DNA from 2 places in the Anaeromassilibacillus sp. 1001302B_160321_C8 genome. Region 2 is predicted to be linked to the other one. Evidence: predicted binding sites of a transcription regulator. Region 2 holds the regulator's gene; the other holds the start of a gene.

The links. The regulator LexA, encoded in region 2, represses DNA repair genes until DNA is damaged. The targets are predictions, from matches to a motif close to CNAACANNTGTTNG.
Region 1: dinB (DNA polymerase IV) is a predicted target of LexA. The motif match lies at 5,764-5,777, and genes of this name have one in related genera.

Annotation. Positions count from the first base shown of each region.
Region 1 covers NZ_JADNJD010000001.1:273,593-281,975, reverse strand. Annotated here, with positions in the region: gene I2E77_RS01185 (DUF2156 domain-containing protein) at 1-794, opposite strand, end outside; gene I2E77_RS01180 (dTMP kinase) at 787-1,464, opposite strand; gene thyX (FAD-dependent thymidylate synthase) at 1,461-2,231, opposite strand; gene I2E77_RS01170 (YitT family protein) at 2,689-3,561, shown strand; gene I2E77_RS01165 (Dabb family protein) at 3,712-4,011, opposite strand; gene I2E77_RS01160 (PPC domain-containing DNA-binding protein) at 4,025-4,444, opposite strand; gene dinB (DNA polymerase IV) at 4,535-5,752, opposite strand; gene I2E77_RS01150 (toxic anion resistance protein) at 5,896-7,041, opposite strand; gene I2E77_RS01145 (5-bromo-4-chloroindolyl phosphate hydrolysis family protein) at 7,062-8,231, opposite strand.
Region 2 covers NZ_JADNJD010000002.1:277,494-285,876, forward strand. Annotated here, with positions in the region: gene I2E77_RS02735 (undecaprenyl-phosphate glucose phosphotransferase) at 1-540, opposite strand, end outside; gene I2E77_RS02740 (hypothetical protein) at 723-1,157, opposite strand; gene I2E77_RS02745 (M23 family metallopeptidase) at 1,566-2,309, opposite strand; gene lexA (transcriptional repressor LexA) at 2,851-3,435, shown strand; gene I2E77_RS02755 (cyclase family protein) at 3,507-4,100, opposite strand; gene I2E77_RS02760 (5'-methylthioadenosine/adenosylhomocysteine nucleosidase) at 4,211-4,912, opposite strand; gene I2E77_RS02765 (N-acetylmuramoyl-L-alanine amidase) at 5,124-6,167, shown strand; gene I2E77_RS02770 (beta-N-acetylglucosaminidase domain-containing protein) at 7,009-8,383, opposite strand, start outside.

The DNA.
Region 1 (8,383 bases), on a different contig from region 2:
TTGATATAACGGTAGTTCTCCAGATGGTTCGCCGCATATTCGTGATTAATGGCGGCATAGAGCCCCTCATAACCGCTGAGGGCCTTTTCAAAGTGAAGGAGGTAGACCTCCGGGTTGATCTCCTCGCCAACGGTAAATGCCACCGGTTTGCCGTCCACGCGCAGCAGGCCGCCGGAGAGCTTCAGCTCCTCAAAGGAGCGGAAGGCCATATTGATGGCGCAGGTCTCGTCGTCCGTGCCATCCTCCTTGCCGCATCCGCCGTTTTGGACACACCATTCGTGGGCAATCTTCTTGCAATCCGCGTAGTTTTCCGGCGTGATATCCTCATAGGACCAATTGTAAGAACGCTGGAACCGCGCCAGATGGTTCCGCTTCCCGTGGAACTTGCGGCCCGCCAGATGGATCAGGTCCTGCGACGCATAGATATAGTCCGACGCATCCCGGTCCAATTGGAACCGGAACATCCCCGGCATCGCTTCTTCCAGATGTTCCGTCTCCTGTTTGGTCAACCCCCACAGGCGGAATTTGCATCCGGCTTCCTTTGCGTCGGCGAGCAACAGCTCCACCTTGCTGCGCAGATCCCCCGGTCCCAACGGCAACTGATAGAACCGGTTCCCCTCGGTCCCGGAACACCGCAGCACCAACCCGTCGTGCTGGCACACACGCGTGCCATACGCACAGGACCAAAGGTATAGGGTGCCAAAGGCAAATTCGCTGCCCATTCCGCCGGACGCGGAAAGCGCCGGCTGCATCCATTCTCGGTCTGAAACTTCTGGAATTTTCCAATTAAACATATAAGTTGATCTCTCCTGCCAATTCTTTCATCAATTCCCTGTGAATCTGTTCCATAGGTTTAGCATTGTCGCCCTCTGCGCAATTTATAACCAGCCAGCCGAGCATTTTTGCAGCGTAAGCCGCACTTTCCCGGCAAGCGCGCAGATAAGCCGTATTGCGCTCGTGGATATCCTTCTTTCGCTCGTCGCCGTGATAGCGCCCGCTCAGAAGCTTTTGACTCACAGAGGGGGGCATGTCCAGATAAACCGTGCAATCCGGTTGTGGAAGCCCCAGTTTGTTGTATTCGTAATCCTGCACCCACTGGATGAATGCATCCCATTCGTCCCTGGGCAGCTTCGACATCTGAAACACGATGTTAGAGGTGGAATAACGGTCCGCAACAATCACTGCGCCGCTCTGGTAGTCTTCCTTCCAAAACTGCGCGTAGCTGGCAAAACGGTCCACCGCATAAAAAGAAGAGGCCGCATAAGCGGACACATCCTCCGGATTTTCTCCAAATTTCCCGTCCAAATACATCTTTGCCAAAGCGGAAGAAGGCTGCCCATAGTCCGGGAACGAAATCTTCCGCACACGTATGCCCTTTCCGGCCAGTTCCTTACACAGGAGCTCCGTCTGCGTCGCTTTCCCGCTTCCATCCAGCCCTTCCAGGGTAATCAGTTTCCCGCTCATGCGTCTTCCCCCGAATGGAAGAATGCGCGCACTTCATTTGCCTTTCCGCAGGACATCTTCCCTTCCGGACAGATGCCGCGCAGACAGCCAGGGCCGGCGTTTGCAAAGAGATGCGGCGCAACCTTTCGCACCAAAAACAGCATCTGTGTTGCAACGTCCCGGATCTCCCACTGCGCACGGTTGCAGCAGCGCAATGCAAAGAAGTTTTGGAGCGACCGTGCGTTGAACGTGCAGACCATTTTTGTCTCGCAGGCGTTCGGCAGCACGAAGCGCGCATCTTCAATCGCACGTTTCTCCGCAGCACGCGCGGCCTCCTTTTCGCTCTTTCCCTCGTCCAGCAGAGCCTTTCGATGTTTTTCCATTAAAAGCGCCGTCAAGCGCTCATAGTGCCGGCGATCCTCTTCCATGGCCGCCAGAAATTCTGCTTTCGCCTCCGGGATCGCTTCGATCTCCGGCGGGACCACATAGGCAAAATCGCTCTCCGCGACATAACGCTGGCTCTGCACGCTGAACGATGCAATGCGGTGTCGCGTGATCTGCGCCAACAGCGAGCGGGAAACGCCCTCGATCCCAAAGGTAAACGAGGCGTGCTCGATCGGGCTTTCGTGTCCGATTTCCGCCAACATCTGTACAAAAGAAGCCGTCTTTTCCTCCGTCAATCCCTCGCCGATCTGGTCGATGGAGGACGGCGAATAGCAGAGCTTCGCCGCCATCGCGACCGTCTTTTCCGGCTGCGGGGTATACGTTAGAAGGGTAACCTTCGCCATAAGTACTCCATTCCCCGCCGGTTTCCATGCACGGGCAGCGGCCGGCGGCGCCCGCATCCCCATCTTTTGGGCACATTTTTCGCCCTGTTTTTCGGCAATAATTGATTGTATTATAACAAATTCTTCCTATTGATTCAAGGTATACCGGCCGCGCGCCATCCGAATCGGCAGATTCCCTATCTTCCATTCGTAGAATTCTTGAAAATACGTGAACCATATAGTAAGATAAAGATAGAAAGGGGAATTTTTTCCTGGAAAGATGAGAACCCCACACAGCGTTGAAAACACGGAGAAATCCTTCGGACCGATTTTTCACTGTCCGGCTTTCCATCAATATTTCTGAAGCGGTACCACGAACCTTTTCCAAGGGATGGCCAAAACGCCGCAACTGCTAAAACTACCATTTTGCTGCTCTTCTAACATAAAAGAAACGACACCGTTTTACGGAGGGATCGCGATGAAATTCGCTCTGCCAAGCCAAGAAACTATTCTAAAAGCCGCCAAAGAGTATACGCTCATCACTCTCAGCACCCTATTGATGGCTGTGGGCATCTATTTCTTCAAGTTTCCAAACAATTTCACGTTTGGTGGGGTGACCGGTCTGGCAGTGGTTGTCAGCCAGGTGATGCCCATCTCCCCCAGTACGGTCAACTTTATTGTAAACCTCGTCTTATTGCTCTTAGGATTCCTCTTTTTGGGCAAGGGATTCGGCGTACGCACTGTCTATTCCAGTATGCTGCTGTCGGTGGCGCTTTCGGGGATGGAATATCTCTGGCCGCTGGACAAGCCTCTGACGGACGATCCCCTTCTGGAACTGATCTTCGCCATTGTGCTGCCGGGCCTTGGTTCCGCCATTCTGTTCAACATCGGCGCTTCGAGCGGCGGCACGGACGTCGTGGCGATGATCCTAAAGAAATTCACCAGCGTCAACATCGGCAACGCACTCCTGCTGAGCGACCTGCTGATTACGCTATCCGCGTTCTTCATTTTCGATATTAAAACATTCCTGTTCTCGATGCTGGGATTGTTCTCCAAATCCCTGGTGATTGACAACGTGATTGAGAGCATCAACCTGTGCAAATATTTCAATGTGGTTTGTAGCAGCCCGGAGCCCATCTGCGACTACATTGTGCATAAGCTTGGCCGCAGCGCCACCGTCTGTGAAGCGGAAGGCGCCTTCTCCCATGATAAGAAATACATCATCTTTACGGTTCTCAAGCGGTATCAGGCTGTGCAGTTGCGGCAGTATATCAAGCAGGTGGAGCCCGGTGCGTTCATCCTCATTTCCAATACCAGCGAGATCATCGGCAAAGGGTTTCACAGCGTCTAATCTGCTTAGATACCCGTGAAAAAAAGGAACATCTGGTACAGCAACACCAGGTGTTCCTTTTTGATTTCTAAAAAAGTTCTTCACAAATATTTATCAAACATTGGAAAGTATCCTTCCCAACAAAGCAGGCGAACGGTTTTTCAACGCCGTTTATGCGATTTCGTAATCGACGCAGGCGCGTCCACAGGTGGAGGCGCGCACTGTTTCCGCCACGGCCAGATGCGCCGGATTGGTCTGATAGGCGTCCTGGTCCTCCTTAGTTGCAAACGCGCAATACAGGGCGATGTCATATTCCCCGCCGTTGTAATTCGCGCCGAATTCAATCTCTTTCAGGCCCGGCACCACGCCCAACAGCGCCTTGAAGCGCTCCTGCAGGGAAGCAACCAGTGCTTCCGGGTGATCCTGCTTTACCTCGTCCTTCCATTTCCACATGACAATATGCTTGACCATTGGTAGATCCTCCTTAAAAATCAAAGATATTCAGCCCCGTCTCCGGGTCCAACCTGCGCCCTACATGGCCCTCGACCTTCCGGACAAACAGCTCACAGGTGGCGCTGACCACCGCCTCGTTGAGGTGCCCGCCGATCACCTTTCCGGTGAGGTCCCCGAAGGTGGCGTGCAGGTGCAGATAGGGTTCTCCGTCTTTTTCCGTGATGTTCCCCATCAGGGAGGTCAATTCCATCACGCCGTCAAAGGTGTTGGCAACATATTTCTGTTCATCCACCCGGTACACGCCCACCACCACATGGTTGACCGCACCGATGGCTGAAACCGTCCCCAGCGAGATGGATTCCTTCTCACATAACTCCCGCAGGCAGGCGAGCACCTCCTCGCCCCTTTGCAGGCGCACAACATACGTATCTCCAAACACACGGTATTGCATGGTATCGCGATCCTTTCCATCCGTCCGGCGAACACACCGGCCGAACGCTGATTTGTCCTCATTTTAGCAAGACCTTGGCCGGAATGCAAGTCAATCCGCGCCGATGTCGTTTTGCAGCACCCCGCAGATGGACACCGCATCCTTGCCAAACTTTTCCCGGATGGCGTCCAAGGTGGTCTCCAGTTTCTCCTGCTTTTTGCGCTCCTCCTGCCGGGAGTGTTCAAATAAACTGAGCTGCTCCCCCGGCGCTTCATCCGCGGGCACCAGGTTGGTCCCGGTAAGCGTCAACATGCGGATCGGCGCATTGGGATTCCACGAATCCGCCAATATCTCCATAGCTGCACGGGCCAGCTCCTTTGACAAAAAGGTCGGCACCGCGAGCGGCTTTTGCCTCGAGATGGTTTTAAAGCTTGGATTGCGGATATTGAGCTGTACCGTATAACATTTCACCCCACTGCGGCGCATACGCGCTGCAACGGTATCGGCCAGGACTGTAACGCCGAGCCGGATGTCGTCCCACCCGACCAGGTTCCTTTTAAAAGTCAGCCCATTTCCCACTGACTTGACCTCTTTCGGCTCATAAATGCTCTTCACGGGGCTCTTGTCAAGCCCGTTTGCGTAGTCGTAGAGCTCGCCGCCGGCCTTTCCAAGGCTTGCCACCAGCGCCTTACGGTCTGCATGGGCCAGGTCGCCGATGGTGCGGATGCGCATGTTTTGCAGGGTTTCCCGCGCGCTTTTCCCCACATAGAGCAGGGCGCTCACCGAAAGAGGATACACAATGTCCCTGTAATTTTCCCGCGAGATCACCGTGGTCGCATCGGGCTTTTTATAGTCGCTGCCCAGCTTGGCAAAAATCTTATTGAAGGAAACCCCAACCGAAATTGTCAGGCCGGTCTCCCGCTGGACCTCGGCGCGCAGGCGGTCCGCGATCTCCGGCCCGGAACCGAACAGCCTCTGGCTCCCGGTGACGTCCAGCCAGCTTTCATCGATGCCGAAGGGCTCCACCAAATCCGTATAGCGCTGATAGATCGCGTTGACCCGCTTGGAATATATGGCATACTGGTCACGATGCGGCGGGGCGAGCACCAGGTCGGGGCATTTGCGCCGCGCTTGCCAGATGGTCTCCGCGGTTTGGACGCCGAACCGCTTGGCCCGCTCATTTTTTGCCAATATGATCCCGTGCCGGTTCTCGGGGTCCCCACAGACCGCCATCGGCACATCCCGGTAAGCCGGATGCAGCAGGCATTCCACTGATGCGTAAAATGCATTGCAGTCACAGTGCAGAATCACACGGTCCGGGCCCTCCATACGCTCATCTCCAATCAAATGTTCTACCTTATTATAGAACGCTGCCGCACAAAAATCCAGTGACTCTCAAATGGTTTGTATTGGAAAAACAGAAAGCCGCCCGGTGTCCATGCACCGGAGCGGCCGATCTGCTATCTTTCGCATTATCCGCGGATTTCCAGCAGCTTCTGTTTGAGTTCGTTTTCCAAGCGGCCCAGCTCCACCTCCGCCTCGCGGCGCTTCTGCCGGCCTTCCTCCTGTATATGCATCACTTCGTCCAGGGTGGAGATCAAATTTTGGTTGGTTTCGCGCAGGGTTTCCATATCCACGATGCCGCGCTCGGTCTCCCTGGCTGTCTCCACAGTCGCCATTTTCAGCGTCGCGGCATTCTTTCGCAGCAGCTCGTTCGTCATGTCCGTAACCTCGCGCTGTGCCTGCGCCGCCTGCTGCGAATGGGCGATCCCCAAGGCCAGGGCCATCTGGCTCTTCCAAAGCGGGATGGTATTCACCAGCGTGGACTGAATCTTTTCCGACATCTGCGTGTCGTTGCTCTGCACCAGCCGGATCTCCGGCGCCATCTGGATGGACACCATGCGGGTCAACTCCAGGTCATGCAGCTTTTTGTCGAAGCGGTTGCACAGGGCGTTCAGATCGTTGGCGGCCTGCGCATCCTCCGGCAGGCCAGACTGCTTAGCCTTTTCCACGAGCTTGGGGAGTTCTTCCTGCTGCACCTGCGCCAGTTTCTTTTTTCCTGCCAAAATGTACATGGACAGCTCTTTAAAATAGACCTTGTTCATCTCGTACATCTTGTCCATCATGGCGACATCCTTGAGCAACTGCACCTGATGGCGCTCCAAAACCGCGCAAATCTTTTCGACATTGGCTTCCACCTTGTCGTATTTCGCTTTTAACGCGGTCATCTTATTGGCTCCCCGTTTAAAGAATCCGAAGAATCCTTTCTCCTCTTCCTCCACGTCAAAGCTTTTCAGCTCCGTTACCACACTGGACAGCATATCCCCGACCGCGCCGAGATCCTTTGTGCGCACATTGTTCAGCGCATCCGCCGAGAAGTCCGCCATCTTTTTCTGGGCGCCCGCGCCGTATTGCAAGATCATATTGGAATTGCTCAATTCGATCTTTGCGGCAAAATCGTCCACCATTTTGCGCTCTTCCGGCGACAGGCTGCTCTCGTCGAACACCGGCGCTTCGGTGGGCGCCTGCGCAGGTTCTGCCTTTTGCAGTGAGGCGGACGGCTCATCCGCAAAGGGCTCAAAGGTCAATACGGGTTGCTCCTGAAAAGTCTCGTCCATAGCAATTTCCTCCGATTCATTTACGGTTTCTTCTTGCGGAACGCATCCTCGGTCAGGCCCTCCTGCGCGAGCATGGTTTCCAACACGGAGATATCCGTCGAAATATCCATCACATCATCCTGGAACAGGCTGTCCAGGAGATTCTCAAAGGCGGTGTTGATCGTATCCAACGTATCGCTGATCTCAGCCTTCACTTTGGTGACATTTTCTCCCTGCACCGGCTGTCCGTCAAACTCGCGATAGGCCTTGAGCAATTTTAAAGTGGTCGGCAAATAGTATTGCATAAATTTGCGGATGTCCGGCAATTTCTGCGGATGGGCCTCTACATGATCGAAAATCTTCGCGCAGATCTCTTCCAATCGGGACAGCTTCCGCGAAAATTCTTCTCCCGGAATCGCACGGTTTTCCTCGCGAATCTGCCAGAGATAATCGCGCCCCTCGGCAATCGCCCGCTCACATTCGCCGGCCTCATCCGCCTCCGGCTGTTGCTTTTTCCGTTCTTCTTCCAACTGCCGGCGGCGTGCGCTCTCTTGGGCTTGCAGATACTGCCGATAGGTCTCGTTCGTGACAATAAAGCAGGTCTCCTGCTCATCGATATGCCCCTCTGGGAACAAGCCGTCCCGGATCATCTTCTGCAAATCGCGAATGACAAAGGATTTTGATTCACCCACAGAGGCCGCCAAAAGGTCGAGCGAGCAAAAGGTATCGCCATTCAACTGCGCCTGATACCGTTGGAACCGGCGTTTCCGGCGGACTTTGCGCACGCCGCAAATAGCCAATACGGTAAACCCCACACAAAGCGGAACCAGCACCACACTGGAGATCGCAAACGCGGCCCAGGGCATTCCCGCCAGCAGAGAAGCGAGCGCAAGGATCACAAACGCCAGACCGGTTGGGATTGCCCCAGCCAACCCGACGATCTCCATGACGGTACCCGCAATCGAGGTTCCCGGGTTCCTACGGACACGCAATTGGGTATTTGAGCGGGGAACAGGCCGCCCCGGATATACATAAGGCTTCGGAGGGGCGGGCCTGCGAGGTGGAACCGGTCTTTGGGGCGGGACCGGACCTCGATGGGCATCCACATTTTCCCGCACTGTGCGGACCACAGTCTCTTTCAGATCCAGGGCGTCCTGGACTGTCTGGTGGATTTGCTCCTCCAAATGATCTATAAAATCTTTATCAATCATACGGTGTTCCTCCACACCAGGGAATCTTCCCAGAATATAACCGGTTTCATTATATCGCATTCCTTATAAAATAACAATATTTCGTGCGATGAACCGAAGGCAATTTTGACATCGACTGATCGTCCGTTTATCCGATAATAAATATCCTCCCC
Region 2 (8,383 bases):
TTGCCCGCTCAGATAGCCGCAGACGTCGTATCCCAGACTGCGGTTCAGCATGATCTTATCGTAAAATTCTCCGGACGCCTGGTTCCAGCCGACGATCAGGAGCTGCTTCAGGTTATATCCCTTTTCGCGCAAGCGCCGCAGGATTTTCCGGATCGCCACCCGTTCGATGGAGCCGAACAGGGTATTCATCCCCGCGAACAGCACAACGACCATTCGGGAAACGTTGACCTCCTTCAAAAAGAAGACCAACACAAAGATAAAGATCGAACCAACCATATTCGCCTGAACAATTTTTCCGATCTCCGACACAAGCGCTTTGCTTCGGAAGGAATCGTGCAGGCCAAAATATTGATACAATAAAAAATAAAACGGGATTACCAGGACCATCAGCCTCAAATAGTAGACGATTCCAATGCGGTCATGGCCACCATCCAACACGTTAAAACGGATCACAAAGGCCAGGACCATAGAAATCAGGCAGATGCATGCATCCAGCACCACCATGGTCACATTAAAAATCCGTTGGTTTTCTTTGAGCATCTGTGTATCCCCCTCCTTTCTTCGGATTTCACAGGGATGTGTCTATTGTACGGCATTGGCCATGAAATGGCAAGCAGACAAGCAAAATTCCATCTTGCTAATTTAAGAGATGTAAATTGCCATCTAGAGGGAGCAAAAAGGGGTCCTGGCACAAGGCCAGGACCCCTGGAACAGCCGCCAGCTTATGCATTCATCATTCTGGCGGGCACTGCCTTTCTGTTTGTCGGGCAGATATTATATATGATGCCGTCTTTTGCCACCATGGAAATGGGGATTTGGGGCAAAAGCTTATGAAGGACTTCCACAAATCCATTAACGGGGGCTTCCGCCATTCCCGTCACAATATGAGTCGCTCCTATTTGTTTTACAAACCCGACTGCCAACAACGCTGCGTCATCATGAAAATAGACGGACATTTCTGCCTGCACGTCGCGCGATGTCTGCCGCAGATACTCCAACTCCTCACAGTCGGCATCGAACCCCGCCGAAGTCGGCTGTACACACAATACATGCAGTGGAACCGACCGCTCTTCTGCAATCCGCTTCCCTGCTTTAATCAATCTGTCACAATCGCGCTGGCCTGTAACACAAACCAGAACCGCTCCTCTGCTGTTCACGAATGTACCTCCTTTCTACCAGTCTCATTCCGTATGCCCGTGGGGAACCGGGCTATACAAACCTGTCTGTTCTCTTTCCCCGTCTATTTAAGTATAGTAAAATTTCCGCTGGGTATGGTAACGTTCGGTGTCTATTTCATGAATAAACTGTTAAGGATTCACCCGAACGGACAACTCGCATCCAATTTAATCTCCACCCCGTTACATCAATTGAAACGCACTTCACCGAAAAGAAGGGGCCTTTTCATTTCGTATATAGTGTACCACGAAATTAATAATATTTCCAGCAACATTCTTGTAATTTTTATGAATATATTCTAAACTTTACAGGCAGAGATCAAAAAAGCAGAGTCAAAAGATTCCTCTCTTGACTCTGCTTTTTATGCCCCTAAACGTTGCCGAGGGCGCCTATTCAAAGATTGTGAGGGGGTCAATCCACTTGCCGGACTTCTTAACCGCAAAATGTAGATGTGGGTCGTCAGCGCTCTCACAAGGGGTTGTCCCAACCGTCCCGATTTTTTGACCGGCCTTGACCGTATCGCCGGCTTTCACGTCCATCGTTTCCAGGCCACAGTAGCATCCGCCGGTCTCGCCGTGCTCGATATATACGACATTCCCAAATAGGTCGTCGTGGTAGGCGTTTTTCACGGTCCCATCGGCGATCGCTTTCACTTCCGTGCCCAATTCCGCAGCGAAATCCACCCCCGCATGCGCGCGCCAGTCTTTCATCGTTTTAGAATAGATTAGATTGTCGATGCTAAATTTTTGCACAACCGTTCCATCGACCGGATACGAAAAAGACAATGGAACCGTCGTGGTCTTTACGGCGGGCTCTTCCGAGGAAACCGGCGCTTTGGATTGCGGCGCCTGGCTGCTGGGGGATGTGCTCGGCGGTGCGGATGGTGTGGAAGATGTTGTGCCCGGCGAGCTGCTTCCAGGGACCTCCAACACGCCGCTCACCGCTTCATTCGCTGGATAGGCCGTTGTTTGGCTGCTGGATGGTTCCTCCTCCGGCGTCGCATAGTTGATAACGCTATCATACGTCGTCCAGGCGGCCACACCGATTGCAATTAAACAGACGCCCAGAGCAATGTAAAAGCCTTTGGAAGCCCCTCCGGATGAATGGTTCTTCTGATAGTGGTTGTTAGTCATTCGTTGCACCTCCGAGTCTATTTTTGCCACCTATTTCGGGGAATATGCGGCAGCTGCAAAAATAGGAACCGTACACAACAAATGAAAAAAGACCGAACCCTTACGGATTCGGTCTTTCTTCTTAGCTTGAGGGGTATATTGAGGAGGGTAGAACATGTATCAAGTTCTGGTGCGGCTCCATTGCTTGATTACGGTTCTTATTATACTCACTTTACCGATTTGAGTTGTTACGATGCTATGAATATTCTTTAAACTATTTCAGTAGATTTTTTGAACGAATTTCCGTAGAAATTGCCAAAAAGGGACGCTTTGGGAAGAAACCCCTCGAAAGTTTCACAAACAAACGTTTACATTTTTTGACCGCCTGTGTTATAATGGAATTATTAAAATAACCATTTTCATAGATGTGTACCGCCTTTCTCTATAATAAAGGGGCAATGGATAGAAGCCTTCGCAGGCGCCCATCTATTTTTCTAACATGCTCTTCCGAATGGCTCCGGAAATGGATCAAAAACCACCACCAGGAAAGTGAGGATGCGATATGTTGACAGAAAGCCAAAAGAAAGTATACGACTATTTAAAAAGCCGGGCACAGGGCGGCCTTCCTCCGACCGTTCGGGAAATCTGCAAAGCGACCGGCCTGAAATCCACGTCCAGCGTCCACGCGCACCTGAAGACACTGGAACGCGAGGGATATATCAGCCGCGACGCCGGCCTCAACCGCGCCATCCATCTTGTGGGGGAGCAGCCCACTGTACAGGTGCCGGTCGTTGGCCGTGTGGCTGCGGGGCAACCCATCCTCGCAGTGGAAGAGGTGGAGGGCTATGTCCCCTTCTGCCCGCCCAACCAAAATGCCGACGACTACTTTGCACTGCGCGTGCGCGGGGAAAGCATGAAATGCGCCGGCATCCTGGACGGCGACCTTGTGATTGCCCGCAAAGTATCCACAGCGGAGGACGGGGAGATGGTCGTCGCCCTGATCGAGGATGAGGCGACGGTCAAATATCTGTATCGGGAGCCCGACCGCATCCGCTTGCAGCCCGATAACCCGGAGTATGAACCCATCTATGCGACCGACGTCACCGTGATCGGAAAAGTCGTCGCAAGCATCCGCTATTATAAATGAGCAAACATCCCCTATAAACAGACTGGCGCGGCCCTGCTTTTAGCAGAGCCGCGCCGTTTGATTTTCAAAATTTAATCCGCTTCGCCGTCTTCCGCCAACAACACTGCCCGGAGAGGGGAGGCTTCCGCCCCCTTCAAGTAGAGTGGGAACGCCACCAACGTATAGGTACCCTCCTTCACATGGGACAGGCACAACCCCTCCAAAATGGGAATATCTGCACCCAGGAGTTCAACATGCGGCCCCGCCTCCTCATGCGGCGCGCCGATGCTCCAGGCATCCGTCCCAACCAACGTCACGCCGGCGGCAGCTAAGGCAAATGCAGCGCTTGTGGAGAGGTAAGCCTCCCCTCCGCCCTTGAACAATAGGATCTTTTCGCAATAGGGCATGATACGGTCGATGTCGGCCCCCGTGACAATCCCGTGTGCTGACACAACTGTGCAGCGCCCCATAAACCGGGACAGGTCCAGCTCGTCCACCGTCTTTCCGTCGTTGATAAAATGGCGGGGGGCATCCACGTGGGTGGCAGAATGGCACCCGGTATAGAACCCGGAGAGATTGTATGAATCCCCCAGCTCCATGCGCCGCACCAGTTCACGGCGAGGCTCTGGGTCCCCCGGATAAACCGGTGTAGAAAATAGCTCCCGCGAAATGTCGATGACCTTCATATCCTGCCGCCTCCTTTTCCCTGTCACTTTTTGTAATCTTTTGAAATCTTTTGAAAGATCTGGTCCGTTTCTTTTGTTTTATGGGTAGGGGATTTCTGCTTGCTCGATTCCTATATATTTTCCAACATTGGCAGCGCCGTGCAAAGCAATTCGGTTGTCTGATGCGCGGCAAAGGTGGAAAATTGCTCATAGTCCACGCCCGCGTTGCTATCCGCATTGTCGGAAATACAGCGCACCGCTGTGTATTCGGTTCCATTGATATAGCACACCTGCGCAATACTTCCGCTCTCCATCTCACAGGCAACCGCCCCAAAGGTGGAGGCGATCCAATGAAGTTTTTCTGCACTGCTGATAAATTGGTCCCCGGAGGCGATCCGCCCAATGTGGACGTTTCCCTGGTACGCGCAGCGTCTCGCAGCCTCGGCAAGCACCCGATTCATTTCAGAGGAGGTGGGGATGACAACCAAGTTGATTCCGGATACCATGCCAATCTGGTCGCCGATCTGGGTGGTATCCACATCGTGCTGAATGGCACCGTCCGCTAGGACCAGGTCCCCGATCTTGACATCCGCGCCGATTCCGCCGGCAACGCCGCTGTTGATAATCCGGCTGGGCGCATAGCGCAGGATCATCGTCTGCGCACAGATCGCCGCATTGACCTTCCCAACATTACAGCGCGCTACAACGCACTCTACCCCTTGGATGGCGCCGCGCACAAAGTCCATTCCACTGATGGTTTCCGTCTGTGGATGTTCCAGTTTTGCAAGAATTTCTTCTACTTCAATCGCCATTGCACCAATAATACCGATCATCATTCATCCCACCATTCTCAAAAATACAGACCGGTTTTCTTCGGAAAAAACCGTCTGAAAATCCATTTTTTTACAGTATACCTGATTGGCGTTGGAAATGCAATTGCTTTACATAATCACAAAATTTCTGTTGTATTGAAAGAATTTTTGTAATATAATTGGAACTGTTCAACAACCCGATGTGTTAAAGAGAGGATGGAGCGAAAGAAAGATGAACCGAATACTGAAAAAACTTGTTTCCGCAGTTGCCCTGGGCCTGACCGTCTGCCTGTTTTCCGCATCTTTGTGCAGCGCTGCGGCCGCGGCAGCAGAGCCTACACAGGAGCGTACCATCGCAACCCAGCAATACGATGGTCCCAACGGCCGCTTTAAGGTCTACCTAAGCCCGTCTGCCCAGCCTTGGAATCCCTATTGCGACGGCAGCGGCAGCGAGGAATACTATATGCGGCAGGTTGCCACCGCTATGATCCCCTACTTGCAGAGTTACGGCATTGACTACGTCCTGCCAGGTGCGCAAACGGGGTCCTCTTCCACCCAAAAAGCTTTCCTGACCAACCGTGCGAACGAAGCCAAAAATACCGGATGCGACCTCTATTTGGCGATCCACTCCAACGCTGCCAACGGCAATACCCGCGGCACGCGTATTTACTATTATACAAAGAGCTCGGAAAGCCTACGTTTTGCAAAAGTTTTGCAATCGAATTTTAATTATCCAGACAAATCCAACATCAAGCTCGCCTACAACGACGCGCTGATGGAGATGTACCTGCCTACGATGCCCCATGCATTGATTGAAACTGCTTTCCACGATAACGCGCAGGACGTCACATGGATTAAGAGCAATATCAACACCATGGCTAAAAGTTTAGCGGACGCGGTGAACGCATATGCGCAGGGGAGCTCCGGTACTTCGGTCGCTGCGGGCCTTTCTATGAACCGTATTTTTGCAAACCTTTCCACAGGTACTGCCATTATTTTAAATGTCTCTTCTACAACCGGCCAGGCAGTTCCAACCTTGACTTGGCGCTCCAGCAACCCGGCGGTTGCATCCGTTGACCAAGGTGGCTTCGTATTGGGTATGAGTGCTGGCGATACAGTAATTTCGGCTACTACTCCAACGGGCCAATCTGTGAGCTGCACCGTCACCGTGACAGGGCCCACCATGCAGATTGGCGGCGGCCCGGTGGCTTCCGCTGAGGGAGAGTACATAGGGGATTCCACTGAGGAAACAGGACCGATCACTCCAACCGCTTGAAATCCATATTTATGATAGACCATCAAAACCACCTGTCGAATGTGTGGTTTACACAGGGCTAAAAGCCCATAGCTACCGGCCAGCGCCTTACGGCGCTGGCCGGTAGCTATGTCCAGGCGGGGAGACTTATTTGCCGTTATTTTTTGCAGCCTTTGAAGAGGGATTCCCATTACCGGCTGCCCTTCCAAAGGTGTTCATATTCCTTTCCCTTTCATTGGCCTTATGCCATGCCGTACTTCCCCTGTTCTGCAAAGGGTTTTCGAACGGTTGCCTCCTTTTAATCCCAAGGGAGTCCATCTGACTTCTCGCTTTTTTCTTTGTAGAATACGTTCCTCCTATCCTTCAACGCGGATGCCATGGCGATCAGATCACACACTTCACCATGAGGCAAGCTCATATGAAACATGATTTTCCCGTTTTGATAAATCCATGGGCCTGATTTGTTTAAATTACGATAGACAATCCGATGTGATGGTTGCAATTCCATGTTGTATGTGCGAAACTCGGCTTGTCATTTATTTTTGAATGTCCTCCTTCTGTTGTTTCTTACAGTTTCCAGACCGTAAACTTATTCAGAAGGAGTTTTTCTTTCTATATCATCGGCACAAGCCTTCTTTTGAACCACGCGACTATCGCGTGGTTTTCTTTAAATATAAGGAAGGAGCCCGGCACAAGCCGGGCTCCTTTTTATATTTTGGAAGGAAGAAGAAAAAACGCTTATGGATTCCCGTCCGCCGTCCGGGGTGAGGTTGCCCGGACGGCGACGATTTAGAAAAGGAACACAAATAGTTGCCTAGTAGCGGCCAGGCTGTTGCCTGATTCCGCATCTAAGGAAAATTGCTTACGCTCCGATGGTCACCACACAGTGCTTCTGCGGTGCGCCATTCGGCAGGGTGGTATAGATGCCAGAGGACTGGCCACTCTCGCCCACCGCCCAAATGCGATAGTAGAAATCGTTTCCAATCCGTGCAACGAACTGCGTCTTAAACACGCTGCCGTCTCCCACGGTAAAGCTCGGGACCATGGTGTTATCACCGTTGCAAACTGTCATCTTAAAGCAGTATGCCTGCCCACGCTTCATCGTAAAGTTTACGGTCGTATCGCTGCGCACATATGCGCCGGCTGCTGCAACGCTCTGGCCTGCAGAGACTACGCCTGCCGCGCCGTATGCGTTGGAGGAATTCTGGGAAGTGCTACCCTTCGATCCGTTTCCAGGATTCGGAGCGGGTGTCTCCGCCTTTTCCAGGCCCTGTTCAGCATCTTGCAGCTGATAGAACGCTGTCGCCAGCATCTGTCCATCCGCTTCTTCGTCCGCTGCTACCGCCTTTGCCGCAGCCAGCGCACTCCGGAACGTTGCGGCACTGCTCGCTGTATAAGCGTCCAGGTCTACGCGTTCCATTTCTGCAATATATGCTTTCAATTCTTCTCTCGACGGGATCTTCCGCAGGTTCAGCATGGCTTTCACCAATGCCTGGGCTGCTTCGTCAATCGCAGACTGCGTGGCATTCTGATCCAAAGCTTTTGCCGCTGCATAAGCGGTTTGGAATTCTTCCTGGCCATCCGGCAAGTACTTTCCAGCCTCGATATCTTTTGCCACGGTCTCTGCTTTTGCAAGAGCAGCATCCAAGGAAGTGCGGTCCGCAACTTTTACCAGGGCCTGAGCCGCATTCAGCAGGGCATCATATGCCGCGGTGATGTCGTTTTCCAGCGCTTCGTTGTCCGCCAGGACATCCGCTGCTTGTTGCAGGGCTTCCGCGAACGGCGCCCAGCTTGTGCTGGTATAATCGCTCTCGGACAAGTTCTTCAAAATATCGTACAGGTCTTGCAAGGCGCTCTTATCGCCCGGCTGGAAGTCCAAATAATGGATGACATCCAGCAAGTCGCTCCACGCCTGGTCGATCTCTGCCTGCGTTGCCGCCGGGTCTTCGATAATCTTTCCAGCAGCATCGTAAGCCTTCATGAACGCTTCTTTTACGCTCGGGATCAGCTTATCCACTGTGCCATCATCGACATAAGTCTTGGCGTATGCATAAAGCTGCTCCAGAATCGTCTTGTTTGTGACATCAAACAGGAAATCGCTTTCGGTTCCCACGTCTTTTGCCGTCACAGTGTACGTGTAGGAGCTTCCGGTGATATTTTCGGTCTTGCCGTTGACCGTCACAGCACGGAACTGCTCGCCCTCTCTGCGCGGTTCAAACGTCAACTCTACCTGCATA